One region of the Paenibacillus sp. S29 genome, then DNA from elsewhere that is predicted to be linked to it. Evidence: predicted binding sites of a transcription regulator. Region 1 holds the regulator's gene; the other holds the start of a gene.

Region 1 (15,019 bases):
TGGCAGTTTTAAATCACGTTTCATCCGGTTCAAATCACCAAGCTTCAAATCATCAACTTCCACGATATAATCAATGGAAGGGTTCAGCGTTACTGTATATATCATTGTTATCCCTCGATTATCTTAGTTTTCTGAGCGATGGATCGGCGTGACCGTTCTGGCATCGATTCAGTAATAAGTATAGCTTCCTTGAGCTCGAACAGTTTGGCGAAGGTTACTTCTCCAATTTTGCTGGAATCGGCTAACACATACGTTTTGCCAGACAGCTGGTGGGCACGCCGCTTGATCAGCGCCTCTTCGGGATCAGGAGTTGTATACCCCATTTCCATATCCACCCCGTTCGTTCCCAGAAAGCACTTGTCGAATCGAAAATTGTCCAAATTTTGTAGGGCAATACTCCCGATTACGGCTTTGGTATGAATTTTCATCATCCCTCCCAGTAGATAGCTTCTGATTCTTTTGCTTACCAGTGCTTCTACGTGGGATAGTCCATTCGTCACGACCGTCACGTCTTTAGCTTCAATGTAAGGAATCATCGCCATCGTTGTTGTTCCCGCATCCAGATAAATACATTCGCCATCCAAAATTTCTTTGGCTGCTATACGGGCCACTGCATTTTTTTCTTGAACGTTTTTGAATGTTTTTTCTTCCATGCCAGGTTCCTGACTTTTCTGATTCAGCAAGGTTGCCCCGCCATGAATCCGCTTGAGCAACTGACGGCTCTCAAGATCTATCAAATCACGCCGAATCGTTGACTCAGAAGCTCCCAACAGATCAGCCAATTCTTGCAACTTTACAACCCCACATTCTTGTAAGCGCTGTATTATTAACTTGTATCTTTCTTCCGTCAGCATCATCATTCCCCCAACTGTTCATATCGTACCACAAACTTGACAAAAAACAATCATTTTTCTTCAAAAAGATTCAAAAAAATTCATTCCGACTTCATTTTTTTACAAAATGGTGAATTCCTGCTCTAATCAGCATGATTGCGTTTACATTTCAAAGAAATTTCATCTGCTTTTATGTAAATTCATTCTTCTTACATAGGAATTCAGCAGTAAACGTTCAAAAACGTTCTAAAGCTTCCAGCAGTACTATTTTACCATTATGCGCACAATTCGTCCCCACCTTCTCTACTGCTCAGAAAAAGGCTAAACACGAGGACTGCTCCCCTTTGTGTTTAGCCAATCGAGACGCTTAGCGTTCAGCCTTTAACGATTCCAATGACGAAACCGTCATACCCCTTGCTCCCCACGGTTTGGATAGCTGTAGCTGTAATTCTTGATTCCTCAGCTAGCATATCATAAAACTTTCTTACTCCCTGCACACGAGGGTCTGTGCTATAAGCTTGAACCACTTCTCCTTCACGGATAACATTATCACCGATAATAACGGTGCCAGGATGTGAGAAGCGAAGTGCCCAATCCAGATAAAATGGATTATTGGGTTTATCCGCATCGATAAAAATAAGATCAAAGGGGTCAACTCTCTCCTCTTTCATCTGTGCTAACTGCTCTAAAGCGTCTCCCTCCCGAAGTTCCACTATTCCATCCAACTGAGCCAACGATATATTCGACCGGGCAATTTTAGCATGGATCGGATTGGCTTCCAGCGTAACTATTTCTCCATCCTCCGGCAACGCCCTTCCCAACCAGATTGTACTGTAGCCTCCCAAAGTACCGATCTCCAGCACACGTCGCGCTCCCTGCATTTGAGCAAGGATATTTAATAGCTTTCCCTGATTGGGGGATACATCATGCGGAGGTAGTCCCGCCTTTTGATTAGCGGCCAATACTTGTTCCAAGACAGCATCATGCGGAATGAGACACTCCGAGATATACTGGTCTACTTGATCCCACGTGTTCGTTTGATTCATTCGCTCCACTCTCCTTTGGATTAACTTACAATTTGATTGTAAATGAATTATTATTATAAAAATAATATATGTTTTTGCTCTATTCATAATCTACATATATGAATCTGTCGGAAAGGAAGTATGGTCTTGAACCTGCATGCATTACGCTTATTTCACGTGGTCGCCTCTACAGGGAGTGTGACACGTGCCTCTGAACTTTTAAATATTAGCCAACCTGCGATTACCGCCCAGATTAAAAAATTTGAAAAAGAAATATCTCTCACACTGCTCATGCCGCTAGGAAGAGGGATTGCCTTAACGGATGCTGGTGAAAAACTTGCTGTACTCGCCAGACGGCTCTTTGCTGTCGAACAGCAAATCGAACAATTTTCACAAGATTATCGTGATGGAGCTCATGGTCATATCCGGCTAGCGGCTACTTATTTACCGGCTCATTTTCTCATTCCGGCCTGGATTGCAAAATTCAAACAACAATATGAACATGTTGAAATGACGATTAACACTACAAATTCCAACGATGCTTTGCAGCAGCTATTAAATATAGAAGTGGATTTGGCTATCTACGGAGGACTGCCTGAGCAGTATCCCGATACGATTCAGACTGAAGAATTATTTCGTGATGAATTGTGGTTCGTGGTAGCTCCAGATCATCGATATGCAAATCAGCAGGTTTCTTTATTGGAAATGATGCATGAACCCTTTGTTATGCGTGAAAAGGGGAGCTCGACACGGGAGAGATTATTTTCCTTATGTCGAACCTATAATGCCCCCGCCCCCCAGGTCACCCTAAACTTCACAGGGCTTCATGAGGCGATTACCGCAGTTATTGCCGGATATGGTGCCAACTTTGTGTCCTCACTGGTCGTGCGTGAATATGTAGAACGTGGCGAACTGTGCCGGGTATATGTAGAAGACATCCAGCTTCTCAATTCAATCGCCATCTGTACCCGTAAGAACGAACCCCTATCTACCGCTACTCTAAATCTCATTCAGCTCATACGTAACCATTCCTGATGAGCATTAGGCACCTGTGTACACTAGCGCTGTATTTTAAAATAACAAGAGCCACGACTGCGTGCAGTAACGATTACCATAAGCGACTGAGAGAATGCCTTGGTAAAATCACTATAAAAAAAACCGCCAAACACAGGGTTTACCCTCGTCTTTTAGCGGTTTATTTCTCTTTGAACACCGTAATCCATCGATAATGTAGTTTATACGCACTTCTCCTCTATAGATCTAGACCATTCTTCCGTTACATAACTAAAAATAAATATTTAAATCTTGAAGTTCTCCACAAGCACCTGAAGCTTCTCGGCAAGTGATGAGAGAAGCGCTGCGGAGGATTCCACTTCTTGCATGGCAGCAAGCTGTTGCTCCGAAGAGGCTGACAGGGACTTTGCCCCTTCAGCCGTATGGTTAGAGACCATTACGGTATTCTGAATGGCTTCAACGAGCCCTTCAGAGATCAGCGCCAGATCCCGAACTGTGGCTGATATTTGCTCGCTTTGGGAAGACATATCGGAGATGGAGACCTCGATCTCGGAGAAGGAGCGTCCGGCTGATATGATTAACTCTTTGCCCTGCATCATTTCGTCCGTGGAACGCTTCATAGTTTCTCCTGCCTTGTCCATTTGGGCGATAATCAGACTGATCAGCTCGCTGATTTGTGTGGCAGAATTGGCAGAACGTTCGGCCAGCTTGCGGACAGAGCCAGCGACAACGGCGAAGCCCTGACCTTCTTCTCCGGCACGCGCAGCTTCTATCGCTGCATTCAAAGACAGCAAGTTGGTCTCCTCGGCGATGCTGGCGATGGTGCCGACAATGTTCTCAATCTCCTTGGAATGGCTGCCAAGCGTATGAATAATGCTTGAGAGATCGCCGATGCTTTCGCTGACAACTCCCATTTGGGAGGTGGTGGAATCCATCGATTCCCGGCCAAGACGTGCTTTCTGGACATTATCCGCGGCCTTGTTCATTGCGATGTCTGCATTGCCGGCAATATCGCTGATGAAGCGTGACATATCCTGAACAGCTTTATAGCTTCCTTCCAGATTCTCCAGTTGGGTATGCGCCCCATCGGCCAACTCAATCGTAACATTCACGCTATGCTCTCCAGCACGGTTCGTTGCCTGTGCGCTGGCAGACAGCTCTTGAGAGGAAGAAGCGACCAGCATAGAGGTGTTGTTGACCTGAGTAATCAGGTTGCGCAGGTTCATTGTCATATCGTTGAAGTCGCTGGCCAGCGTCCCGATTTCATCCTTGCTTTTGAAAAGAAGCGGTTCATGAGTAAGATCGCCTTTGGTAATGGTATTCACAGAGGCTGACAGCTTGGTAAGCGGACTTACCATATGGCGAATCAGCAGGTAAACAACAAGGATAGCCACGATGAAAATGGAGCCGCCAATAATAAAGGGCTGAACAATAATATCCAACGTACGTTCCTGAATTAACGAACCGTCAAAATTGATGGCCATCAGTGCAACAATGGGCTTGGTGGGATCATGGTCCTGATAAATGGGGCCGTATCCGGTTTTGAGCGAGGTTCCTTCATATGTATAAACCTTGGAATATGCTGAATGCTTCATGGTAGTTATCATTTTTTTGTCTTCGTCTGTGAAGTAGAAGGAATCGCCAGCTTGATAGCCTCTTTGCTTGAAGTTGGCATCGGCGGCCAGAATTTTTCCATCCAAGGAGATAATGAAAGCCTCTTTAAAAATAGGCTTATGTGCTACAATCCAGCCGATCCGGTCTTCAATGGCAGCAAGTTTGCTGTTATCTCCACTGACCAGAGCCGATATATCGGCAGGATCTATAAGGCCAGTCGTAATATTGGCGCAACCCACCAACTCGATCCCAGCAGCTTCATCCACTTGATGATAAGCGGTACGATATCCGAAGTATCCAATGGAGGAGCCTACGAGAAGCAGTATGATGAGCATCATCCAGGTTAATTTTGTTGCCAGCTTCATTATTTGAACCACCAATCCTGACTCTAATAAATTTTTGTGACCATCCGTTTTCACTGCTACGATTATAGCCTATCAACACTTACTATAATATGGCATTCCAGTGTCGGAATATGTCGCTTTTTTGTGAGAATAGTCACTGTTTTTTGTAAACGGGGACGTTGCAGCGAACAGCCGTCATTAATGGCGCGGTGACGACTACCATAAGCGACTGAGGTGAGAGTGCCTCTGTTGAATTACGACAAAAAAACTGCTAAACACAGAGGTTTGCCCTCGTTTTTAGCAGTTTATTTTTCTATAGCTGTATTCAGCTTTATTTTTTGTGGGTTAATAAGAGATTAACTATGGTATCCAATTGAAGTTCCAATGAATAAGGATCTTCCATCACAAACTCATCCTCTTTATCGCTGAATGAACCGTACATATAAACCTGTCCTTTTTTTACAGCCGGAAGTCCTTTCCATAGCTCACTATGCAGAATCTGATTAGCCCCTTCATCTTCTGAACCGTATACAAAGATGTGATCTCCCATATACTCGGGTAAAACCTCAAGTGAAATATTTTCAAATCCTTCTTTCATGTTCAATGCCTTCTTGGTAGGTGGTAGCTTTAGCGTCTGATAAATGGTCGGACTTCCGTAATTGCCGCCTTTCGCTGCCAAAACATATATCGATTTATTGGCGACTTGTACAATTGAAACCGTCTCTCCGTCCTTAACGATACCTTGAATTTTCGTTCTGGCCTCTGCAGCTTTCTTCTCGTATTCAGTAATCCACTGCTCGGCTTCTTTCTGCTTGCCAAAGATTTCACTGATTCTGCGGAATTTATCCAGTGGCCCCGCTGTAGATTCGCCCTCCCAATACGGCAAGAACACGGTCGTTCCTACCTTTTGGTAGCTGTCGATGTTCTTTTCGATTGAACCGATAATTAAATCCGGTTGCAGAACGGTCAGTTCCTCCAAATCCATAGGAAAATCACCGAGATCCTTGATTCCGGCCAACTTCTCTTTGGGATATCCCGATTGATCAATCCAAGCCTCATTCAGCATATAGCTTCTGACCCCCACCGGAATAATCCCCAGCTTCAAAAGATGCCCCATATACTGATCCGATGCCATTCGTTTCGGGTTTGCAGGTACTTCCACATCGCCTTTTAATGTCTTAACCGTTCTTGTCTGTGCTTGCACTGCCGCTTGTCCATCGCTGTTGGATGATGTCGCTGTATGATTAGCCTTCGTTTGCGAGCTTCCATTTGTATTCGTCGGAGCCGAGCAAGCTCCCAGCATCAATGATAAACACAACATAATCATCATGGCCGTTATTTTGACTCTTCCGTGCATGAATAAAAGTGGCGTCCGTCTGCATTAGCAGTTCTGCTGCTCGATCTGCTCTTACTTGGCCCAAGTAATGAATCGGACTGGTATGCATTTTACTTTTGAACAACCTTTATAAATGTCCAGTACTGCATTGTAGCTCCTCCGCAATGGACTCAAGTGTCATAGGCCGACTAAAATGCTCACGCATATAGGCTACAGCCTGCGATACAAGGTCGGGCTTAAGAGGTTCGATGCTCTGCCCATACAACTGCTGCAACAACTCATATACAAATTGATGAAATAAGGCTTTAACATGCAGTTTGCCAAGTCCAGAAGCTTCACGCCATTCTTGCTCCAACAGCTTCACTTATCGTACAGGGGCAGCGGGTAATGAGGTGCAAAAGCATACTGATTCTGAAAAGGATTTTCCTTTTCAAGCATGCAGTACATGGAAACGCTCTACCCTGTGAATACTGTTATCCAACCGTACCCGTGCGCTTCCACGCACAGCATACAAGAACGCACTAACAGGAAGTCGATAGGTTCGTAGCTCCTCCCCTTTTTCCATCTTCTTATGACGAACATCCATCACCTGTATAAAAACATGATTCCACAGCAAAATGTGATCGCTCAACTTCATTACTACCGCTCAACCTCCATCCAAACCGTTCCTTCAGTTCTTATTCCGCCCTATCAGATTAAACTCATTATAATTGATAATCATTCTCACAAGCAATCGCTTGTATCTAACTTCCTCTGAACAGTTCAAAACCATTGATTATGTATGTATATAATCGAAATATATGTAAAAAGCCCTGCAAAAGGGCTATCTTTCTTGCAATTCATTCTACTGTTGATTAGAGCTCACCTGTATGATTATGTTCCAAATCGTTTGCGGTACCCGCATTTTCGGCATAACTCTTCTACCGCTTCTCTCTTGGAGAAACCGAAGTACAGACGGTTGGCACGCTCCCCTTCCACAATGTCGGAAAAAGATTGTTCATGCACGTTACCTAAATTAATGACACCTTCTCCATCCAGACAGCAAGGGACCACCGTTCCATCCACCAATACCGCCGCCTGGCTACGGAGTGCATGGCAAAAGCCTTTTCCGTCATCTTCCGGGGCACTGAGGCTCGGCCATTCAAATTCATGGTCTTGATTCAAATAAACGTTTGGTGCGATTTTGACCCCACTGCCTGGTATCACCTTTTCCTCAATCCGATAGTCCAGTCCAAACTCTTGCTCCAGTCGTTCAAGCGTTTCCCGGTTGCGCTGACGCTGCACATTAGTCAGATTATCCTGAGTCAGGTTCCAGAGACGGAACGAAATAATGACATTGTGTTTTACTGCTTCTCTTACAAACGTGAAAATATTACCCAAATATCCTTCTCGATCCACGGAGCCTTCGTGCCCGTCAAAGCTGTGAAGAGAGAAGTTCATCTGACGCAGCGCTGGTTGCCCAAGCAGCTTATGTCCGGTCTTCGGCAGCAAGGTACCATTGGTGGTAATATTGACCTTCAATCCTTTCTCATGAGCACTTTCCAGCAAAAGATCAATTTTCGGATGGAGCAACGGCTCTCCTTTTACATGCAAATAGATGTAATCCGTATGTGGTTTGACCTGATCAAGCACATTTCGAAAGACTTCCGGATCAATAAATTTTTTGACACGCTGTGTTTGAGGACAAAAGCTGCATGCAAGATTGCAAATGCTCGTTATCTCAATGTATACCTTTTTAAAAGTTTTCAACATGATTTCCCCATTCTAACCTTCATCCTGAGCATCTTGTTTATGCTCACTAATCTTATGATTATAACGGGTTATCACCGACAGGTAAACTCTCCAGCCTCCCCTTGGTGTGGGCATTAAATGCTCGACACCTATGCCTATCCAAGATTTGATTTGATATTTTCTATTGACCCTAGGTCTGACCTAAGGTTTATAGTGGAGTTATTCTCTACCAGTAAGGAGTCCTGTCATTGAAAGAACACATTACGATCAGCCAGCTTGCCCAGCTCATGAATGTATCTGTACATCAACTGCGATATTTTGAAGAAAAGGGAATCCTGTATCCATCACATACAGAAGAAAATCAATATCGGATGTACGGGCTTCATGAGATTTATCAGCTTTCGCATATTTTATTATTACGCAAATTAAACGTCCCTGTCGGCCAGATTCTAGAATGTATGACTTCCTTTGCTGCCGATAATTATAACCGGCTTTTAGAGCATTCGTTGCAGAAGGTACAGGCTGAAATAGCTAACTTGAAAATGCATGAACAGTTTATTCACAAACTGTTAGAAGAACATGATAGCCTGACTCAGCGAAATGATGAATATCAGGTCAAACGATTAGGTCCCCGTCATTTAAAGCTATGGTTTGCATTGGAGAATGGTCAAGAGCTTACTGCCGGAAACTTATTTAAACACCGCCCGGCCCCACCTCGATTATTTGAAAATGACCTGCATTACTTGTCTGATGCCGGACAGGTGAAGCTGTGTTATGAAACGGTGGATGTGGCTGACTATATTCTGGAAGAAGGCAACTATCTTTATAAGCATCTTTCCGTCATTGAAGAGCCTGAGATTGATTATGAAATTAAACAATTGGAACGATATGTGGCTCATCACCAATATAACCGCCAAAGCAAGATTGTTCTAGTAGAAAAATCTTATCTTTCGATGTTCGACAACAACAAGCTGCAATACGAAATTCAAGTTAAAGTAGAATAAATCTAGGAGGGCGTTACATGAGTGCAAAATCCTTTGACATTGTTGCATACCAGAAACAAGACCATGAAGCTGTTTGTAGTCTTTTAGTCGAATCGTTTAAAGCAAAATTCCAATCTCTTGTTACACTGGAGGATCAAGCTATACAGCAGTTGTTAATGCAGGTTTGGGTTCAAAATCCTTATTCTACATCTATGAAACAATTTGTAGCCAAAGAAAACGAAGAAGTTATCGGTGTTCTTTCTCTTAAATGGAAACCCTCCTCCTCTTCCCTTCCTGAAACACCCCCCATTTCTTTGGCTCCGCTCATAAAACAGTTTGGTTGCTTTAATATACTTAAATTTTTGACAGGTATGCATGTGCTGGAGTATACCCCCGTTGCAAATGAGTGTTACATTGATCATTTGGCGATTCGTTCAAGTCATCGTAACCAGGGAATAGGACGCCGTCTTCTAGCTTTCGCACAGCAATTTATGGTTGAATCTGGGTTTCATGCATTGACGCTTCATGTAGCGCATAAGAACCAAGGGGCTATCCATTTGTATCACAAACTGGCGTTTGAAGTAGAACAATCCAAATATAATGGGTTACGGCATTTTTGGTTCAAGGAGCCTGAATGGCATCTGATGAGTTGGAAAGAGAACCTGCATTCGAGGAGAGAACACCATTGAAAAAAACATTTAAGCTTACTTTGGGTATTGCGGCAGCTCTAGCTGTTGCCTTGATACTCATTGTTCTATATCAAAATTCCTACAAAATGACGGAAGAAAAAATACAAATTGCGACACCCAAAGGGCTCCTAACAGGCACGTTAGCTTTGCCTAAGGGTTACTCGGGAAAGGTTGGATTAATTGTTTTTGTGCATGGGGATGGTCCTATTAATGACACATATGATGATGGATACAAACCACTGTGGGAAAAGTTCGCCTCCAAGGGTTATGCCTCCCTGTCATTGAATAAGCCCGGTATTAATAGTGCCCCTGGCAATTGGCTGGATCAAAGCATGGAGGACCGCGCACAGGAGATCCGATATGCAATAGACTGGGCGAGAACCTTGCCGATGATTGATACGCAAAAAATCGGCCTATGGGGAGCCAGTCAAGCAGGATGGGTCATTCCGAAGATCGTTAAAGAGGAACATGATATTGCATTCAGCATCCTTGTATCGCCTGCCGTGAACTGGATTTCCCAAGGACAATTTAATACCAGAAAAGAAATGGAGCAAGAAGGAGCTACTCCGCAAGAAATTCAAAAGACATTGAACTACGATCAAGAGATTCTACAGTTACTGAAAAAACATGCTTCTTATGAAGAATACCTAAGCATAGCCGATCCTGAGGATATGATCTCCAAAGAAAGATGGAGCTTTATAGGCAAAAATTTCCGGTCTGATTCCACCGAAGAATTAAGTCACTTCCATTCTCCTGTACTCTTGGTTCTGGCTGGCAAAGATATTAATGTAGATGTAAAGGATACCGAGCGAGTCTACCGCCAGAAAATACCCGCAGAGCTGCTGTCCGTTATTCATTTACCTGAAGCCGACCATTCCATGATGGATGAAAAAATCGCGCGTTCAAAATCTCTAACTTTTTTAACAGCCGTATTCGCCCCAAGAAAATTGGTGAATGACGAGTATCTCAAAATCCTTGCCGATTATGTCAATCAGCGTTAAACAAGGATGTTCTTTTTTGCCATACTTCTTTTGAATATGCTAATGAAAACCCCATAACTGTTCTCGGTTAGACTGGGAATAGATCTATAAACAACAAAAAAACGGCATCTCTGCCGTTTTTTCTAAAGGATGGACTCTCAGGGACTCGAACCCTGGACCAATTGATTAAGAGTCAACTGCTCTACCAACTGAGCTAAGAGTCCATAATAAAAGTTTGGTGGAGCCTAGGGGGATCGAACCCCTGACCTCATCGCTGCCAGCGATGCGCTCTCCCAGCTGAGCTAAGGCCCCATCATAAGTAAGTTTAATCAACGTTTCAAGCGACTTCTATATCATATAAAATTTTTATCCCTGTGTCAATACTTTTATAAAAAATATAATCATCTTCCCACTTTGTCCCAAGAAAGATACAGTCAGCGATCAGTCGCTGGCTGTATCTTTAGATAATAGTGTTTTCAGTTCCTTCATAAACATATTGATGTCTTTAAACTGACGATAGACGGACGCAAAACGTACGTAGGCGACTTCATCCACTGGGTAAAGCTGTTCCATGACCAGCTCACCGATCTGCTGGCTATCCACTTCTGTGGCTGCTGTGTTGCGGATAGCATTCTCTACCTGGGATACGATCATATCCAGTTGCTCGACGGATACTGGGCGCTTCTCGCAGGCTCGAATGAGACCGCGCAGCATTTTATCACGACTAAACTCTTCACGGCTGCCGTCTTTTTTGATGACCATGAGCGGGGTTTCCTCCACCATTTCAAAGGTGGTAAAACGCCTGGCACACTGCTCACATTCACGGCGGCGACGGATGGACTTGTTATCATTCGCAGGTCGCGAATCCAACACTTTCGTGCCGTTGTAGGCACAATACGGACATTTCATAATCTCACCACTTTCTTTTTCCAATAAATTCCCGTAGATTTTTAGTAATAATTTTGTCAAAACAGATCATAATATGTTTACCATATCGCGAGGAGGTGAACAACAATGGCACAAGGAAACAATGGCAACTCCAACAATCTGGTAGTCAGCAGATCCTCCGGCGCTCTGGAGCAAATGAAATATGAAATCGCTCAAGAGCTGGGTATCAGCATTCCTCAAGATGGTTACCAAGGTAACATGACTTCCTATGAGAACGGTTCGATCGGGGGCTACATCACAAAACGCCTCGTAACGATCGCCGAACAACAATTGGCAGGTCAATACCAATAATCGCGGTAATAATGCAGAAATAACAAGATAAAGTGTATGGATGGGCTGCTAAAAACAGCCTGTCCTGCGCTTTTTTCATTTTAAAGCGAAAAGGCTCATCATGTCATTAACTTGTCATTTAAAAATCATTATAAATTTTCGTGTATTGCCTGTAGTAATAAATGACCCGCTGTACATAATGTCGTGTCTCACCAAAAGGGATTTGCTTAATGGACTCTTCTTTTCCATCCCACACTCCCTTATCCAGCCACTCTTGAACTTTACCCGGCCCTGCATTGTAAGCAGCTACGATTGCTACAGGATTATCCTGAAACTTTATGGATAGGTTATGCAAATACCAGGTTCCCAGCTCAATATTGGTGCCAGGCTCGTGCTTGACACTGTCCAGCGGAACCTTTTGAATCTGGGCGCTGTCCATAATCCAATTTGCCGTATTCGGCATAATCTGCATCAGGCCCAGTGCACCCTTATGCGACTGCTTGCTGGTTTTAAAATTGGTTTCTACACGGATAATAGACGCCACCAAAAATGGGTCCACTTCATACGTTTGTGAATACTGCCGAATCTCATCCTTATATTGAATTGGATAGAACCAGGACATCCAATTTGAATTAAGGAACAGGATCAGGACAAACCCGACAAACAAAGTGAGCAGGACTCTTTTCTTTCGCAAAATATTCATGCAAGTCCCTTCCGCTGCCAAAATTGATCAATTTGTCGCTTCGTCTCAGTCTGTGTTCCGCTATTATCGATAACGATATCGGCCAAGCTTTTCTTTTGTTCAATATCCATTTGTGCGGACAGCCTAAGTCCAGCTTGCTCCTCCGTCAGACCGTCTCTGAGCATCAGACGCTGGAGCTGAATATCACGTGGTACGTACACAACCATAATTTCCTCGTACAAGCTCTCCAGCCCGGACTCGTACAGTAACGGGATATCTGCCAAAACAAGCTTGTCCGGCTGTTCCCGTTCATATGCTTCCATGCGCATACGCATTTCCTCACGAATAGCAGGATGTGTAATATCGTTAAGTGCCTGCCGCTGGGCAGGGTCTCCGAATACAATCTCACCCAGTTTTTTGCGGTGCAGGGTTCCGTCATTGTTCACTATAGCTTGTCCAAAATGCTGTTTGACCGCCGCCAGCACCGGATGCCCCGGAAGCATGACTTCCCGGGCAATGGCATCTGCGTCGATCAGCAGCGCACCTTTGGCGACCAAAAGAGCCGACACGGTGCTTTTTCCGGTAGCAATACCTCCGGTTAATCCGATATTCATGCTCTTTCACCTCATAACAGCTTCAATATGCCCATCATAATCAGTAATAATGCCGGCAATACACCCAGCGCCTTCATAAATCGAAATGCTGATAGAAAGAAGCCTGCCTTCATCCCTGCAATCAAAAATGTTCCACTGAATAACGTAATAGCCAGCGCAGTAGACAGTGGCTGAAAACCAAGCATAGCTGCCCCGAGTCCCGCTCCGAACGCATCGACCGATAATGCAATGCCCAGCCAAACCGCTTCGGTAGCAGATATACTGCCGGAACGGTCCATATCCGCAGCAGACGGACTTCGAAGAATCCGAATAACAAGTCCCCATTTGCGGAACTCCAGAGAAAATAGCGTTCGCTCCTGCTGCTCCACAGAAACTTCTGACGACAGGTCTTTTCTTGAGCTAAGGAAAGACTCTGTATCAGTATCCTCTATACTCTTCTTCTCCCCAAGAACAGATCTGCTCACTGGATCAGTCTGTTCTGTAAGAAGCAACCCCCGAGAGGCCTCCGCTGAATCCTCTTGCGAATCCTCTTTGCGGTGCAGAGCTTGAAACAAAGAGTAACAGCCGATACAGATCAGGATGACAGCGCCAAAAACGGTCGTATATACAGGAGACAGGACACGAGATAGTAACGCGCCCAATTGCATGGATATGCCAATCACCAAACCTGAACATACGGAGATGATAGCAATCGACAACAGTGGAATTTTCATTTTGCGCAGACCATATGTAACACCGACTCCGAAACTGTCCAAACTTAGCGCAAATGCCAGTAACAGCAGGCCTCCCCAATGATTAGCCACTACAATTCCCTCCCATTGCGAAGGCAGGGCCTTATAACAACCGAAACCCTCCGCAGTATTGGTACTTGGAACAATATATGAGAGGGATGGGCTTGGGGTGACTGTGCCTGTTTAGCGCAGAGGCTGGCAGACCGGACAATGATGTGTGCCACGTCCGGCTACGACAGATTTTTCGATCAATGTGCCACAGTTAACGCAAGGCTTCGCGTTACGTCCATAGATTTGCAATTGATGCTGGAAGTCGCCCGTTTTACCCTGTCCATTAACGAACGATTTAATGGACGAGCCTCCAACCTGAATCGACGCACCCAGCGTGGAGACAATAGCTTCATGCAAGACATGAAATTGGCTATCCGTTAGGCTTTTGGCTGGCTGTGCTGGATGAATCCCCGCCTTAAACAACGATTCATCTACATAAATATTCCCGATGCCCACTACATATGACTGGTTTAACAGCGCTGCCTTGATCGAAGTCGAACGAGTTCCAACAGCGACACGCAGCATTTCGGGTGTAAAGGCCTCGTCCATCGGTTCTAAACCGAGCTTGTTCAGCGGCTTTTCCAGCAAATCCTGTCCTGCCGGAAATAAGTGCATTGTGCCAAACTGGCGCACATCCTGATAACGCAGCTCCGTACCATCTTTAAAATGAAAGATGACATGGGTATGCTTTTCCACAGGATCATGTTGCGAATACAATCCATATCGCCCTTCCATTCGAAGATGGGAGACCAGCACCAGCCCGTCCAGCAAAATCCGCAGAAACTTTCCGCGTCTCTCAACCCCTGTAATCCGGTGATCGGCCAATTCCATCGCAAAAGCGTGGATATCATCGGGCCGTTGAATGATCCGCGGCAAATTAACGGTGACATGATCTATATGTTTATCAACGATAAGCTCGTTTAGCGTTCGTTTAATTGTTTCTACTTCCGGTAATTCCGGCATGATGTCTTCACCTCACCCTATATTATAACGGAAGCAGCGTCAAATTGGGACTATCTACTCATTGAAATATATTACTTGGCCTCATACCAATTGCTGCCATAGCTTACTTCGGCTTTGAGCGGCACAGCCAGCTTTAATGCGGCTTCCATGGTAGCCGGGACAAGCTCTTTCATCGTTTCCATTTCCTCAGGCGGAACCTCGAACACAAGCT
Region 2 (15,019 bases), 150 kb from region 1:
TCATTATATTAACGACAAATGGTACATTTATTTTGCAGCAGCTCGTACAACGGAAACGAAGGAAGGCCTGTTCGACCACCGGATGTTCGTGCTGGAAAATGATTCAGCTAATCCTCTGGAAGGGGAATGGGTGGAAAAAGGACAGATCAAAACCCGTTGGGAGACGTTCGCTCTCGATGCGACAACCTTCCAGCATAATGGAGTTCTGTATTATGTGTGGGCTCAGAAGGACCCGGACATCGTCGGTAATTCCAATCTGTATATTTCTGAAATGAGCAATCCATGGACGCTGCGCGGTGAGCAGGTCATGATCTCCACTCCTGAATATGATTGGGAAATCATCGGTTTTAAGGTGAATGAAGGAGCAGCAGTTCTGAAACGGAACGGGCGGATCTTTATCAGTTATTCAGCTAGCGCCACAGACCACAATTATTGCATGGGCCTGTTGACAGCAGATGAGAATGCGGATTTACTTGATCCGAAATCATGGACGAAATCACCTGAGCCGGTATTCTGCACCAATGAGGAAACAGGACAATTCGGGCCAGGTCATAACAGTTTTACGGTTGCTGCTGACGGTAGCGATGTAATCGTATATCACGCCCGGAATTACAAGGAAATTACAGGTGACCCGCTGTATGACCCGAATCGTCATACACGTGTTCAGCCGTTCAACTGGAAGGAAGATGGAACACCTGATTTTGGTATTCCAGTACCCGATGGCGTTCCTGTTGATAAATAAGCGAAATCTATTATAGATGGTTGACGTGTCACATAGCGACGCTATAACTTTATAAAACATCGCAGAGAAATGATTTTGCTGCGTCTAACAATATCAATGAGATATCTTCGGCCTTAGGCTGGAAGGTATCTTTTTGCTTTTGGGAGGGAGAGACGTCTCGGAAACTATGGGAACTTTAAATCAGGTTATGTGAAGACTAGAATATGTCAAGCGATTAATTGATACAAATGTTTAATATTTTCCACGAGATGGAAGCTACAAATGTATGGTAAAGTGTAATATATACAAGGTTTTATCCAAATATCCTATCCAAAGTCTCCTGTGCATACCGAATCCGAATTACACGAGGTGAGAAAAATGCTGCAATCGTTAAAAGCCATTGCTAATTACAGGAAAGAAAATGATCTGGCCTGGGATACACCGACTTGGCTAAAGCTGCTTGTTTCGGCTGAGGAGCGTATTGTTAATCTGGAACGCATTCGATCCATAGGTGAGTTAAAGGATGCCAATCCTGTACTGGATTACGTGGAGCGTACGTTGCTTATTTTGGACGGACTTCCATTGTCATTCTGGGTTAAAGAGCTACTGGAGGATGTTTTGGTATGGTCTGAGACAGCCAAAGGAGGCACAGTCCGCGAGCGGCTACGCTGGCAGCATGAGGGTATAAATTTATTTGTACATAATATCGGCTCCTCCCAACTGTATGTCAGACAGGCTCAAGCAGAGTCCCCTGCTTACCCGCGCAACAGCATGACCCGAATTCTGATTGAGACACATGGATTAATTGGACAATATATACGGGGAGAAATTCCATTTGCGGAAAATCGACTGCTGCTTGAAATTACTCGTAAGGGCTGGCTGAGCCCTGAGGAACTGGAGCTTGTTTTACGGGCTCTGAACGAATGTATTATCGCCGGGGTAGAACCTGCATTATGGGACCAAGTACGCGGGGAAGTGGAGGAGCTAATCGGTTGGATTGCATGGGACAACGCACCTGTAGTCTGGAGTGTAAAGGAACGATTGAAGAGATTGCGGTCGGTTTCGATACATGCAGGGGAGCCGTTTGAGCAGGCTTACGCCGAGCTGGAGCGGGAGCTGAATGTAGAGAAGGCGCTGGCTCCGCTAGAGAATCGGACACTTTGGTATGTAGAATCCGCTTTGCAGGATTTTTCACTTCAAGAACTGGTCAAGGTATTCTTACTCACACTGAGGGATGGTACAGGACAGGAACAGTCGGCAACGGTACGGCATATCAGTTTTGAATCGCTTATGAATACGATGTATTATGACTATCGTGGTGTTAAGAAAATTAACGTATACAAAAAACGAATGATAGAAAAATACTTAAGCTCACTGTCCTGGCAGGACATTTCAAAGGGAAAACGGAAGCATAATCCTCATTTGAGTGTAACTGTAGAGCATAAAGAGGAGCTGCCAAGTACCGTATTTTTCAATTTTGTATTTTCATCAGCTGCTGAAAAACTGATCGACTTTTGTATTGAGGCAGAAAAGACGCCTCTGTATGACAAAGCAGTCCTGCTGCTGTTCGATCTGTTCGGATTACGGCGTGATGCTTATGATCGCTTTCACAATGAGGAAACGTATCTTACAGATATGAACCAGACCGTAGATTACAAAAGGGTCATTTTGGATTATGTGACTGGAACCCGCATACTGGATATTGGACCCGGCGGGGGCGTGCTGTTGGATCTGATCGAACAGGAAAGACCAGATGCGAAGCCATTAGGTCTTGATATTTCTGTGAATGTCATTGAGGCACTTAAACGTAAGAAGCAATCGGAGCGCCATCGTTGGGATGTCATCAAAGGAGATGCGCTTCGGTTGGAGGAATATGTGGAAACGGGGAGTATGGACACGGTTATCTTCTCTTCGATTCTTCATGAGCTCTATTCCTACATCGAACGAGATGGAAAAAGGTTCAACTCACAAACAGTGGAAGCTGCTTTGCAAAGCGCTTATCGTGTACTTGCACCCGGCGGACGCATTATCATTCGTGACGGTATTATGACCGAACCAGTAGAACAGCGCAGACGCATTCGATTTTTGGAGCCGGACGGAATGGAATGGCTGATGCGGTATGCGCAGGATTTTGCGGGCCGCCACATTGAAATAGAGCGTGTGGGGGAGCATGAGGCTGTTTTGCCAGTAAACGATGCGATGGAATTTCTATATACCTATACATGGGGGGCGGAAGCCTATGTGCATGAAGTGCAGGAGCAGTTTGGTTATTTTACCCCGTCACAGTATGAAGAGCGTATTCGTAACACACTTGGACCACAAGCGATTATCAGGGTGAGCCGCCACTATTTACAGGAGGGCTATGCCGAGGCGCTGTCCAGCCGTGTTGAGTTCATGGATGAGCAGGGCCAGTGGGTTCCTTTGCCAGACAGCACCTGTCTGATCGTGATTGAGAAGCCGAATGATAGGGCTGGAATTGCTGAATGATTTTTAATTTGAACAAGAAAATGCCTTCTGATTTGTGCCAAGCACGATTAGAAGGCATTTTTTAGAAAGCTAGTGGAGGTGTGTTCATGTATGTCCTCGCAGGTGGAAATATCCGGGTATGACCCGCAGTGGGCTGAAGAGTATATGCGAGAGAAAAGGAAAATTGTAGAGGCTCTCAGAGATGTATGTGTTGGCATAGAGCATATCGGTAGTACGTCCGTTCCCGATCTGGGAGCCAAGCCTATTATTGATATTATGGTTGGAGTGGAAGAGTTGGCAAGTCTACAATCCGAACATCGAGAGCGTCTACAAAGGTTTCAATATGAATATGTACATAAGCCTGATTTTCCAGAGAGAGCTTTCTTTCGCCGTGGAGAATGGGGAGCTGGGACTCATCACTTGCATATTTACAAGTATAAAGGTGAGCATTGGGAAAACCATTTATTGCTCAGAGATTACTTAAAAGCGCATCCTGAGAGCCTGCGAGCGTATGAGACTTTAAAAAAAGATTTGGCGCATCAATTCAAACATGACCGTGCAGCGTATACCGAAGCCAAGGGACCTTTCATTCGGCAGATAGTTGAGCAAGCAAAGCTTGAAAGACAAAAGCAGAGACAAATGGAATTTTAGTACGCATGGACAAGGTGGAGGTATGATGAAGAATATGATGCTTGATGCACAGGTAACGCCGAATGGTTTAAAAGAGAGAATGATGCTGCTGTCAGCGCTGGATATTATATTGTCTCCAGAAGATTGGTTACGCATGTATCGTATGCAGTCTGAATGGTCTGGTGATGTGTGTCTGGGTGAGGTGAACAACGGCGCTGGAGATACGATTCATATGCTATGGACGTGTGGAGGTGTGCTGTTGAAGGGTTTTGACCACGAATCCCCTGTAAGTCCTCATGCGAGAGACGAATATGAGGTCTGGCCGGGCATGTATGACGGCGTGCCTGATGATATGATGGAGCTTTTGGAAGATGAAGCACTGGAGAAGGAGGACGTTACCTTTTGTATGTGGAGGGAAGCGGGAGATAAGGAGTGGAGTAAGGGCAACACGAACTTTCCTGAGGGATATGACGATGGCTCATCCTTTTTACTGGGGAAAATTATAGTTACACCGGAGGAATATCAGGATTGGGCTGAAAGTTACTATGAGTTGCCGATTTCTCTAGGAGTGGTAAGCCAGATTTTCAACGGCGTTCCGATCACTGCACAGATGATCTCTGCGCTTCATCCACAGCGTAACGTTACGGAAGCGATAAAGGAGCTAAAGCAGCTTGGCGTTCAAGTGCATGAAAGCTAAGAATACAGATTTGTTTTTCTTGACAAGTTTTGTATATAATACAGGAAAAATGCTGGGTTAATCACCTCGAATTAAAGGAGCTGTGTTGAAGATGTCCAAACGTTTGATTCCTTACATCACGATGGATGGAAATGCAAAAGAAGCAATCGAATTTTATAAAGAGGCATTGGATGCTCAACTGCTTTTTATTCAAACCTTTGGAGAAATGCCGGAAAACCCCGATTTTCCCATTCCCGCAGAGGTCAAGGAACGTGTGGGACATGCTACCCTTAAAGTGGGTGAGACAGAGCTCATGTTTTCTGATACCTTTCCCGGATCACCGTTTAGCAGTGGGAATCAGGTGAGCATCTGTATTACAACCGATAGTGTGGAGCAAGCTCAAAAAATGTTTGATGCTCTACAGCAAGGAGGACAGGTGGGAATGCCTTTACAGGAAACCCATTTTAGTCTAGCTTATGGGAATGTAACAGACAAGTTTGGTGTCACCTTTCAAATATTCACAGAGGCTCGGTCTTAAGAAATGGAAAACGGCTCGATTCCGCTACTTTAGCGATCTGGCCGTTTTTTGCGTGTATGTCCTCGTCTGAAGAATAAATATACATACAACATGGGGAGTGATATCTTTTTTACCCTGCTTGCCGTTAGTAGATTAGCTTTAATTACTGAATGCTTAGACGCTTGTTGAAATAGAAACAAAAATATATTATATTATGTTGTTAATGCACCAACGGGTGGGAGGACAGGCCATGAACAAAGAAGAACAAGTCATGATGGGGTTCAGGGACTTATATAACAAGATGGTTTGGCTTAATAAGGATAAGATGGAAGACAGTCTTAAGGGTTATAAGTCTTCTGAAGTTCATTGCATCGAATACATTGAAAGAAATGTAGATTCCAACGTGACAAAACTTGCGGAGTCCCTTTATATGACTAGCGGTGCCATAAGTAAAATAACTAAGAAGCTCATAAAAAAAGGCATTATCGAAAGCTACCAGAAGCCGGATAACAAGAAAGAAATCTATTTTCGGCTTACGGAGCAAGGGAAAGTAATCTATAAAATCCATGAGGACTTGCATAAAGAGTTTCAAGAGCGAGATAAAGCCGTGTTTGAACAGGTAACCGAGGAACAATTTGATAGTATGCTTAGCTTCGTGGAAAAGTATAATAGGCATTTGGATGCGGAAATAAAGAAACAGGGTATAGATATTAAGTCGGAATAAATCTGAATAATGAAAATCAAATCACAGGCAGCCGGGCTCTATTGAGAACAGGCTGCCTTTTTTTTGCTATTATTTTGTTGCCGAGGAAGCAAAATTGTGATACGATGTTTTTGCTTCCAAGGAAATAAAAACATAGCCTTTGAGGGGAGAATTTAATGTTCAAATTTAGATCACACAATGAACAGAACACAGAACAAACCGTAGATAAACACGCTTTAATATTCGGTCTTATCTCTGTGTTTCTTTGCGGAATAGGCTTCAGTATCATAGCACCTGTCGTCCCTTTCTTAGTACAGCCTTATATAAGCAATCCGGGAGAACAAGCTATCGTTGTCACGCTGCTGACTTCTGTTTATGCCTTCTGCGTGTTTTTTGCGGCCCCCGTGCTTGGAGCTCTGAGTGACAAATATGGCCGTCGTCCATTGCTCTTAGTATGCCTTTTGGGTTCCGCAATCGGGTACTTGGTTTTTGGCATAGGAGGAGCTCTATGGGTACTATTTGCGGGACGCATAATAGAGGGTATAACAGGTGGGAGCATAAGCACGATCTTCGCCTATTTTGCAGACATCATTCCTACAGAACAGAGAACTAAATACTTTGGATGGGTGAGTGCGGTTGTAGGTGTAGGTACCGTCATTGGCCCAACTGTAGGCGGGTTACTTGCCAAGTTTGGTTATTCTGTACCCATGTATTTTGGAGCAATTATAACTTTAGTGAATGTTATATATGGATTCTTTTTTATGCCTGAGAGCCTTGACAAGAAACATAGACTGAAAGAAATTACTTTTGTAAGACTTAATCCATTCATACAGCTTGCAAACCTGCTTTCCATGAAAAACTTAAACAGGCTACTTATCTCGGCATTCTTACTTTGGATACCCAACGGATCTTTACAGGCCGTTTTTTCACAATTTACAATGGATACTTTTAGTTGGAAGCCTGCACTAATCGGACTTATGTTCTCAATTATGGGTGTCCAAGACATTATCTCACAAGGTTTCATCATGCCAAAGCTTTTGAGAAAACTTAGTGATAAACAGATAGCCATTCTTGGAATGGTTTCGGAGATTATAGGCTATAGTCTTATTGCGCTATCTGCTTTGTTCTCATTCTATCCTCTTTTTATCGCTGGAATGTTTATATTTGGTTTTGGTGATTCAGTCTTTGGGCCTTCATTCAATGGGATGCTCTCCAAGTCTGTTGATTCTAGTGAACAAGGAAGGATTCAAGGAGGTAGTCAATCTATTCAGGCTTTAGCAAGAATGATGGGGCCTATCATTGGAGGTCAAATCTATGTATCACTTGGTCATGCCGCACCCGCTTTTATGGGTATGATTCTTATAGCAGTGGCCATACCAGTTTTATATAAGAGAACGCATGTGAATATGTAAACTACTGCTCGAAGCTTTCCGGAACCACCTGCATAGCAGGTAGTTTTAAGAAAATAATAGGGTTTCAGAACTTAGGAACAAGTTCTGAAACCCTATTATTTTACAGTCTGAGCCATCCGCATGCGGACGGCTCTTCATAGTATCACCTTGCTAAATTAATTTCACGTATTTGTACTTATACGCCAAAATTAAAATCATCATCTGTCAGCGGCTCTACATTCATCGCCCGCACATAGCCGTTTCCTTTTTTAGAAAAGAAATCATGCTGCTTAGTGTGAGTGCTGATGCCGTTGAATACAATGGGATTAACTTCCTCTTCTTCAAACAGTGGATCAAAGCCCAAGTTCATCATGGCCTTGTTGGCGTTGTAGCGCAAAAAGACTTTCACATCGTCTACGAGTCCAATAGAAGTGTAAATTTGCTCGGTGTATTGTTCCTCGTTATTGTGCAAGTAGCGCAACAAGCCTACCAGCGTCTGGTAAAGATCACGTTGTTCTTCCTCATCCAATTCTGCATAAATCTCCTGTGCCAGTACACCTACGTACACACCGTGAATACTTTCGTCCCGTAGGATCAAATCGATAATTTCTCCACTGCATGTCAACTTGCCCTGGCCCGCCAGATAAAGAGGGTAGAAGAAGCCGCTATAAAATAAATAGCTTTCTAACAGCACCGACGCTGCCATCGCGAGATACAGGTCTTTCGGTGTGTGGATATTCATATAATACTGACGAATGGTTTCTGCCTTGGTTTGGAGATGTGGATTTTCTTCCACCCAGCGGAATACACCGTCAATTTCTTCCGTGGAAGCTAGCGTTGTAAAGATGCTACTGTACGACTTGGCATGAATTTGTTCCATCATCGCCATAAAGCTTAGTACGGCTTTGCGTTGCAGTCCGTCCACATGCTCCATAATTTGCGGCATACCCACGCCGCCTTGAATGGTATCCAGTAGCGTCAATCCGCCCAGCACCTTCATGTAGGCTTCTTTTTCGATATCACTGAGGGTTACCCAGGACATTTTATCGTCAGACAACGGGATTTCATCATCCGTCCAAAATTGCATAATGTTCTGGTTCCAGAACATCAGTGTGAAATCATCGTCCGAGCGATTCCAGTTTACAGCTTGTATACCTGTCATTGTTAGCATTCTCCCTTCAGCTTGCGAGATTCCCTGGAAACACACATTGAAATAGTGCAGGCGAATCATCGTATGCTTGACATACGGAAGCTGTATCCGCGAGGGTCTGTCCAGTCCCGTAAAGGTCTGAACCACACGCTGGATACAGCTTCTAATGCAAAGCATCTATATCTATTCAAAATCTAATTTTTATACTACAGCTTGTTACCTTATACTTTAGATGGAGCAGGTGAGGCACTCTTCCACAGACAGCTTTTTGGTGCGTGTGTAGTATAACGATTTAAGTCCTTTGTGTGCAGCGTACAGATAGCAACGTGCTAACTGACGCGTAGTCACGTCACTGTTCACATGAAGCACGGTCGAAATTCCTTGGTCCACGTGCGGCTGGATTTCTGCAATCAGATCAAGCACTTTGAACTGGTCCATTTGATAAGCAGATTTATAGAAGAACACGTTATCCTTTTGCAAATAAGGCATTGGATAGTAGGTCGTCGAATTGGCATAGGTACGGGTTTCAATCTGCTCAACAATTGGCATGACGCTGGATGTTGCATTTTGAATGTACGAAATGCTAGCAGTCGGCGCAATCGCCATACGATAGGCGTGGTACAGACCATTTTTCATTACATCTGCTTTTAATTTGTCCCAGTCCGCTGAAGTCGGAACATAGATGTCTTTGAACAACTCTTGTACACGTGCAGTTGTTGGACGATAATCTGTGTTCAGGTATCGGTCAAAATATACGCCTGTCGCATAATCCGATTCCTCAAATCCATAAAAGCTTTGTCCAGCTGCTTTCGCGATTTCCATACTTTTTTCGATGGAATGATAGTTCATCGTCATGAAGAAGGTGCGGACAAAGTCCTTCGCTTCATTGCTTTCATACGCAATTTTGTTCTTGGCAAGATAGCCGTGCAGATTCATAACACCCAGTCCGACGGAGTGCATTTCACGGTTTGCTTTCGCAACACCCGGTGCATTAGCTACTTGGGTCATATCGCTGACCGAGGTGAGAGCAATCATACCCTCGTGAACGGATTCGCGGATTTTGCCATGTTCCATCACATTTACAATGTTCAGAGAAGCTAGATTACAGCTAACGTCCCGGCGGATGGTATCCTGTTGGCCGTAATCTGTAATTTCGGAAGTTTCCTGCAACTGGAAGATTTCCGTGCATAGGTTCGACATCTTGACTTGACCCACGTTTTTAAGAGCATGTGCCTGGTTCGCGTTACTTTTGTTCATGATATATGGATAACCAGACTCCAACTGAATCATGGCAATTTTCGTCAGCATGTCACGTGCACTCATCGCTATTTTTTTCTTCACCCGATCGTCAGCGAGCAACGTGTCGTACATTTCATCCAAATCCATGTCGTCCAAATGCGTTCCATAGGCTTTGAACACACTGTAAGGAGCAAATACATGCAGCGGTTCATTATCTTGAGCCAGCTTGTAAAAGCGGTTTGGCACCAGCAATCCAATAGAAAGTGTCTTGAGACGTACTCTTTCGTCAGCATTGATCTTTTTGCTATCCAGGAACTCAAGCACGTCCCATCCGAAAATGTTGTAATAGGCTGCCCCAGAGCCTTTACGTTGCCCCATTTGATCTGCATAGGAGAAACCGTCTTCCATCAGCTTCAGCACAGGCATAATGCCTTTTGCTGCGCCTTCTACGCCTTTAATCGCTTCGCCGCGTGCCCGCAGTTTCGACAGGTTGACCGCAACACCGCCCCCGATTTTGGACAACTGCATGCAGGTGTTCAGCACATAGTTGATTGAGTTCAGGGAGTCGTCCATTTCGAGCAGGAAGCAGGATACCAATTCCCCACGGCGGCTTTTGCCTGCATTCAGGAAGGTTGGTGTTGCTGGCTGGAGGCGTTGCTCCATCATCGAGCGGGACAACAGGCGTGCCGTATCGGCGTTACCGCGTCCTAAATGCAGCGCGACAGCAGCAACCCGGTCAGGGTAATGTTCCAGATAGACTTTCCGGTCGTTACTCTTCATTGCATAGTCGGTGTAAAACTTGGATGCTGCCATATAGGAAGGAAATTTAAAATTATAGCTATGAGTGATATGGAAAATATCATTAATTTCGTCAGCCGTGTAGCTGTTATAGAAATTTTCGTAATAATCATTCTCAATCATATACAGCACTTGAGCGGCTGTGTCAGCAAACTTCAAACTCCGTTCCTGAACTTCCTTCATAAACTCTGCTACAGCCTCTTGGTCTTTTTCCAATTGGAAAAAGCCGTCTGTATCGCGTTTCATCAACATGTTGTTCAATTCAATATGCCGCAACTCGGCTCACCTCCTGTTTAAAACGCTCTACATCTCCGAACGTTCCAGATAATTCAAATTTACTAATCACGGGGACATTATAATGATCGGCAATCAAATCCGCACTTTTGGCAAATTTCTCACCCCAGTTACGGTTGCCGCTTGCAGCTACACCAACAAGGTTTTGAGCATTCTTTTTCAAAAAGGAAGATACCCTCTCAGGTATCTGCCCAAACCCAGTTGTATATGTAATAAGTACGTAAGGTTCTTCTATAGTCATTTGCTCCTCGATCTGAACCGCTGGAAGCTTGAGCTTGTTTATAAATCTTTTTACATTGCCGGTCTTCGAATCATATGCAATCAGCATGGTATGCAACCTCCTTAAACAATTAACGAAAAAAGAAAACGCATTGCCTGGGATCTATTATAGATGGAATCCCTTGCTGGCTGCGCCATTTAAGATTTTGACTCTATATTTACATGTATTTTCATACCTGTATCTTCAAGATATCGGGCATAAATACGTTTTTTACACTATATTTAGAGTACATTCTCTATTTTATATCTATATATAGTTTTGTCAATCGGTCTAGAGGGGATCAGAGGACCCAGATCGGGTATAAGTCCAAGCGGGGTGCGGAAAAGAGCGAAAGAACTTTTTTTTCGTAAGTATGTTAAAAAAGTATTGGAGTTTTTGAGGGTGAAGATGTACGATTTGTCAATGGGCAATAGAATGGAAAATTTACATTTTACTGTAGAAAGGATGAAGCGAATGGGAAGTGATTTTATGGAATTTCAATCGTTTAATACAATCTTTTTTATCGTATTTGGACTCATTGCTTTTGTAATGATTATGGGAATTGTCAAAACGATAGGAGCGGGCCTGTCCAATCAAGCAGCCGAACGGGTACAACGTTCATGTAAGGTTGTGGATAAACGGACGAGAGTGCGTGGGGGATCAGGCGATTTTTCAGCTTCGACATATTATTATATCACCTTTGAGTTTGACGGGGGTGAGCGTATGGAGCTGGAGGTGAAGGATACAGACTTTGGTATGATTGTGATCGGGGATCGTGGGGAGCTTCATTATAAAGGTACACGTTTTCTGGAGTTTGTGAGAGTAATGGAAGCGTAAAGGTGTTGGCGGCGAGTTAGTATTGCCAAAACAAATACATAATTGGAGGGAAGATTACGATGCCGCATATCATTGGAAAACGAATAGTATTGAGAGAATACCGTCAAGAAGATATACCAGCTATCCGAAAATGGGTCAATGACCCGGAAATCACACGTGGTTTAAGCGACGTGTTTATCTACCCGCATTCACAGGTGAATAGCGAATCCTTTGTGCAGATGATGATTGACGGCAACCCCGAGATCAAAGGTTTTGTCATTGCGCATAAAGACACACTGGACTATATCGGACAACTGGACTTATTCAAAATCAACTGGGTGAATCGGCACGCCACCCTTGGTGTTGTGATCGGGCGTGACGGTGATCTGGGCAAAGGTTACGGACGGGAAGCGATCCGACTATTACAAAAATTCGCATTTCATACACTGAACCTGCATCGGCTGGAGTTGGAGGTCTATGCGTTTAATGAACGTGCACACCGTTGCTATCTGGCCTGCGGCTTCAAGGAAGAAGGTCGGCTACGGGAAAAGCTATTCAGGGAAGGGCAATACTATGACATTATTCAGATGGGGATTTTGCGAAGTGAATATAAGGCTGCAGAGCAAGCGACGGAGTCCTGAGAGTGCAACCTCATAAGCTATTTTACTCCGTCAGCTTTCTTCAATTTTTTATGAGTGAAATCACGGGGACTACGCTCATCCTATTTCTATTAGCTAAAGGACTTTCTCTGCAAAGTGCGAACTTCTTACTGGTTGTATTTTTTGTAAGTATTTTTTTGTTTGAGATACCCACAGGGGCGATTGCAGACAAGTATGGCAGAAAAATTTCTGTTATTTTGGGACTTTGCTGTTTTTTAGTCTACAGTGTGTTGTTCGTTTGGACAGATCATATCGGGGTGCTTGTGTTCGCGCAAGTTTTTGGGGGTCTGGCTATATGTTTACAATCAGGTTCGTTAGAATCCTGGGTTGTGGAAAACAGTGATAAGCCCATGGAAGTTCTTTTTACAACCTCTAACAGTATACAGTACATTTCGGGATTTATTTGTGGTCTGTTGGGGGCCTTTCTCGCAACCTATAACTATTCACTTCCATGGGCAGTCAGTATTTTATCTATTATTGTATGCATTTTTCTATGTTCCTTTTATATGGATGAGGAGAATGTTGCTCATCGAAAGACGTCTACTACTCGCATTAAAACGATTATCGGAGAAAGCGTCCGTATCGGTTTTGAAAATAAGTCCATCTGGATTGTGTTTATGATTGGTTTATTTATCAGCTTTTCGAACTCGGCGGGGAATACATTTCAACAGCCACGTCTGGTTGGCCTTTCCGAACAAGGGATTTGGATTATGGGGTTTATCAAGGCAGGCTATTCACTATGTATGACTTTGGGAAGTTATCTAGTTCGAAAGCTAGGCGCACGATACAGTGATGTACATATACTCGTGTATGCTTGCGGCATGATAGGGGTCTGGCTCATTTTAGCTGGTGCGTTCAACACATTTTATCCTGTACTGCTTACCTTTTTGATCTATGAAATTGGACGCGGCATGTACCCGGTTGCCAAACAAATTTTTCTGAACAAAAGAATCTCTAATGAGTATCGTTCTACACTACTATCTCTGGATTCTGCGATTTCACAATTAGGCATGTGCGTAGGTTTAATCGTGACAGGGATCATCAGTCGTAATTTTACGGATTTGTCTTCCGATCAAACACCTATTCAAATATCTTGGGTGATGTGTGGCGGGATTGCGTTGATTCCAATCATTTTATTGTTTTACGTACATCGTGTTTCAGGGAAAAGTAATTCTTGGAAAGAAAAAGAAACCAAACAGAATATTTAATGTAAAAGTTAATGTAGAAGGGCTGAACAGCATGGTCTGTCAGCCCTATAATATTTCATTAAAAAGCAAACCTTATTTTTCACCGTACCACAGTTTCAGCCGATTTTGGATTAGGCCAGTATAGATTTCTTCAGCCTTTGGCACACCTGCCTGATCCAGCTCTTGGAGCATGCGGTCATACACAGCGTCGAACTGATCTGGCTTGGCGAGTACAGCCTCAGGAATCCGTTTGCGTACAATGTCCTGCGACTTTTGATAAATAACATTGTAATTCGTATCGGTCGGAACAGGCATGTTGTAGGCAGCACCCCACTCTTTTACCGGAAAATCCTTTTCGTTCGGAAACAGGTCTTTCCACGTCTGGGCTTTGTATGCCTGAAGGGACTCTTTTTCGGCTTGACTATAATTTTCGGTAATCATCTCTGGATAATTGGTTGTGTAATAGTTGCCAGAAGGGTCCTTCACGCTATCGCCATAATGTGGCCCCCATATCCAGTACAAACCGATTCCTGACTCTCTGCTAAAAGAAGCGTTATCGGTGTTTTTACGTTGTTGCACATCCGCCGGAATGACTCGTTTGCCGTTCTCTACGTTGTAATGCTGGCCTTCAATTCCCCAATTACGTAAAATTTGTCCTTCGTCGGAGGCCAGAAAATCCAGAAACTTGATAGCCCGCACCGGATTTTCGCATGAGGTTGTAATTCCGATCCCGGATGCAGTATCGAAGCCAATGGGCTGGAGGGAATGGTCTTCGTATTTCTCATTTAAAGTGACAGGAAAATGGGCGTAAGTGAATTCATCCTTACCTGCTGCCTTGAGCGCATTTTCGGCATCTTGATAGTTCCATTCCTGATCAATGAGTCCGATGACACGGCCTGCGGCGATTTTGGACTTGTACTGATCACTTTTTTGCACAAATGTATCCTTATCCAACAGTCCTTCATTGTACATATGGTTCAACCAACGGAAATATTCACGTTCCTCTGGGCGCTTGTAGTGAAGAATGGCTTTGTGTGTTTTAGGATCAATATAATATTCGCCATCGTCGGGTCCACCTGTAGCAGTAACAGCCGGGTTTGTCACCGTAATTTGAATTTTCCAGTCTTCGGCATCGAGTGATAGGGGGATGGTAGGCTGGCCATTGGTGGTAGGATATTTGGCGACATAATCTTTAAGTGCTTTTTCAAAATCTTGAACGATGCGGATTTTAGGGTATCCAAGCTTCTTAAGTGCCTGATGCTGGATTTCGAAGCCAGCTTGTGCATCAAACGCGATGTGATCCACACCCAAATTGGTCGGGATCGTGTAAATGGCTGGATCTTCACTACTATATTTAATACGATTAAAATAGTCTCCATACACTTTCTTAATGTTAGGGCCGTATTTATCAATGAGATCTGTTAAGTCAATGAGTGCTCCGGCATCGACCAACTTGCCAATGTCTGATTTGGGGTACACGAGATCTGGATACTCTCCGCTCGCTGCCATTAAA

The links. The regulator NrdR, encoded in region 1, represses ribonucleotide reductase genes. The targets are predictions, from matches to a motif close to AACACNATATATNGTGTT.
Region 2: nrdI (class Ib ribonucleoside-diphosphate reductase assembly flavoprotein NrdI) is a predicted target of NrdR. The motif match lies at 11,077-11,094, and genes of this name have one in related genera.

The regions. Positions count from the first base shown of each region.
Region 1 covers NZ_JBMOUI010000003.1:55,677-70,695, reverse strand. The annotation lists gene pfkB (1-phosphofructokinase) at 1-105, opposite strand, end outside; gene ACL9RM_RS05710 (DeoR/GlpR family DNA-binding transcription regulator) at 108-854, opposite strand; gene ACL9RM_RS05705 (O-methyltransferase) at 1,208-1,879, opposite strand; gene ACL9RM_RS05700 (LysR family transcriptional regulator) at 2,006-2,893, shown strand; gene ACL9RM_RS05695 (methyl-accepting chemotaxis protein) at 3,157-4,851, opposite strand; gene ACL9RM_RS05690 (ABC transporter substrate-binding protein) at 5,162-6,133, opposite strand; gene ACL9RM_RS05685 (hypothetical protein) at 6,075-6,290, opposite strand; gene ACL9RM_RS05680 (hypothetical protein) at 6,294-6,530, opposite strand; gene ACL9RM_RS05675 (hypothetical protein) at 6,597-6,803, opposite strand; gene ACL9RM_RS05670 (radical SAM/SPASM domain-containing protein) at 7,040-7,918, opposite strand; gene ACL9RM_RS05665 (MerR family transcriptional regulator) at 8,146-8,901, shown strand; gene ACL9RM_RS05660 (GNAT family N-acetyltransferase) at 8,919-9,569, shown strand; gene ACL9RM_RS05655 (alpha/beta hydrolase family protein) at 9,566-10,570, shown strand; tRNA gene ACL9RM_RS05650 (tRNA-Lys) at 10,701-10,773, opposite strand; tRNA gene ACL9RM_RS05645 (tRNA-Ala) at 10,786-10,861, opposite strand; gene nrdR (transcriptional regulator NrdR) at 10,991-11,458, opposite strand; gene ACL9RM_RS05635 (alpha/beta-type small acid-soluble spore protein) at 11,564-11,788, shown strand; gene ACL9RM_RS05630 (lytic transglycosylase domain-containing protein) at 11,907-12,470, opposite strand; gene coaE (dephospho-CoA kinase) at 12,467-13,063, opposite strand; gene ACL9RM_RS05620 (MntP/YtaF family protein) at 13,075-13,866, opposite strand; gene mutM (DNA-formamidopyrimidine glycosylase) at 13,978-14,808, opposite strand; gene polA (DNA polymerase I) at 14,880-15,019, opposite strand, start outside.
Region 2 covers NZ_JBMOUI010000003.1:204,689-219,707, forward strand. The annotation lists gene ACL9RM_RS06430 (family 43 glycosylhydrolase) at 1-742, shown strand, start outside; gene ACL9RM_RS06435 (class I SAM-dependent methyltransferase) at 1,100-3,208, shown strand; gene ACL9RM_RS06440 (GrpB family protein) at 3,299-3,838, shown strand; gene ACL9RM_RS06445 (hypothetical protein) at 3,864-4,514, shown strand; gene ACL9RM_RS06450 (VOC family protein) at 4,606-5,031, shown strand; gene ACL9RM_RS06455 (MarR family transcriptional regulator) at 5,261-5,734, shown strand; gene ACL9RM_RS06460 (MFS transporter) at 5,890-7,125, shown strand; gene nrdF (class 1b ribonucleoside-diphosphate reductase subunit beta) at 7,301-8,266, opposite strand; gene nrdE (class 1b ribonucleoside-diphosphate reductase subunit alpha) at 8,483-10,567, opposite strand; gene nrdI (class Ib ribonucleoside-diphosphate reductase assembly flavoprotein NrdI) at 10,554-10,913, opposite strand; gene ACL9RM_RS06480 (DUF2500 domain-containing protein) at 11,319-11,681, shown strand; gene ACL9RM_RS06485 (GNAT family N-acetyltransferase) at 11,741-12,301, shown strand; gene ACL9RM_RS06490 (MFS transporter) at 12,304-13,527, shown strand; gene ACL9RM_RS06495 (ABC transporter substrate-binding protein) at 13,600-15,019, opposite strand, start outside.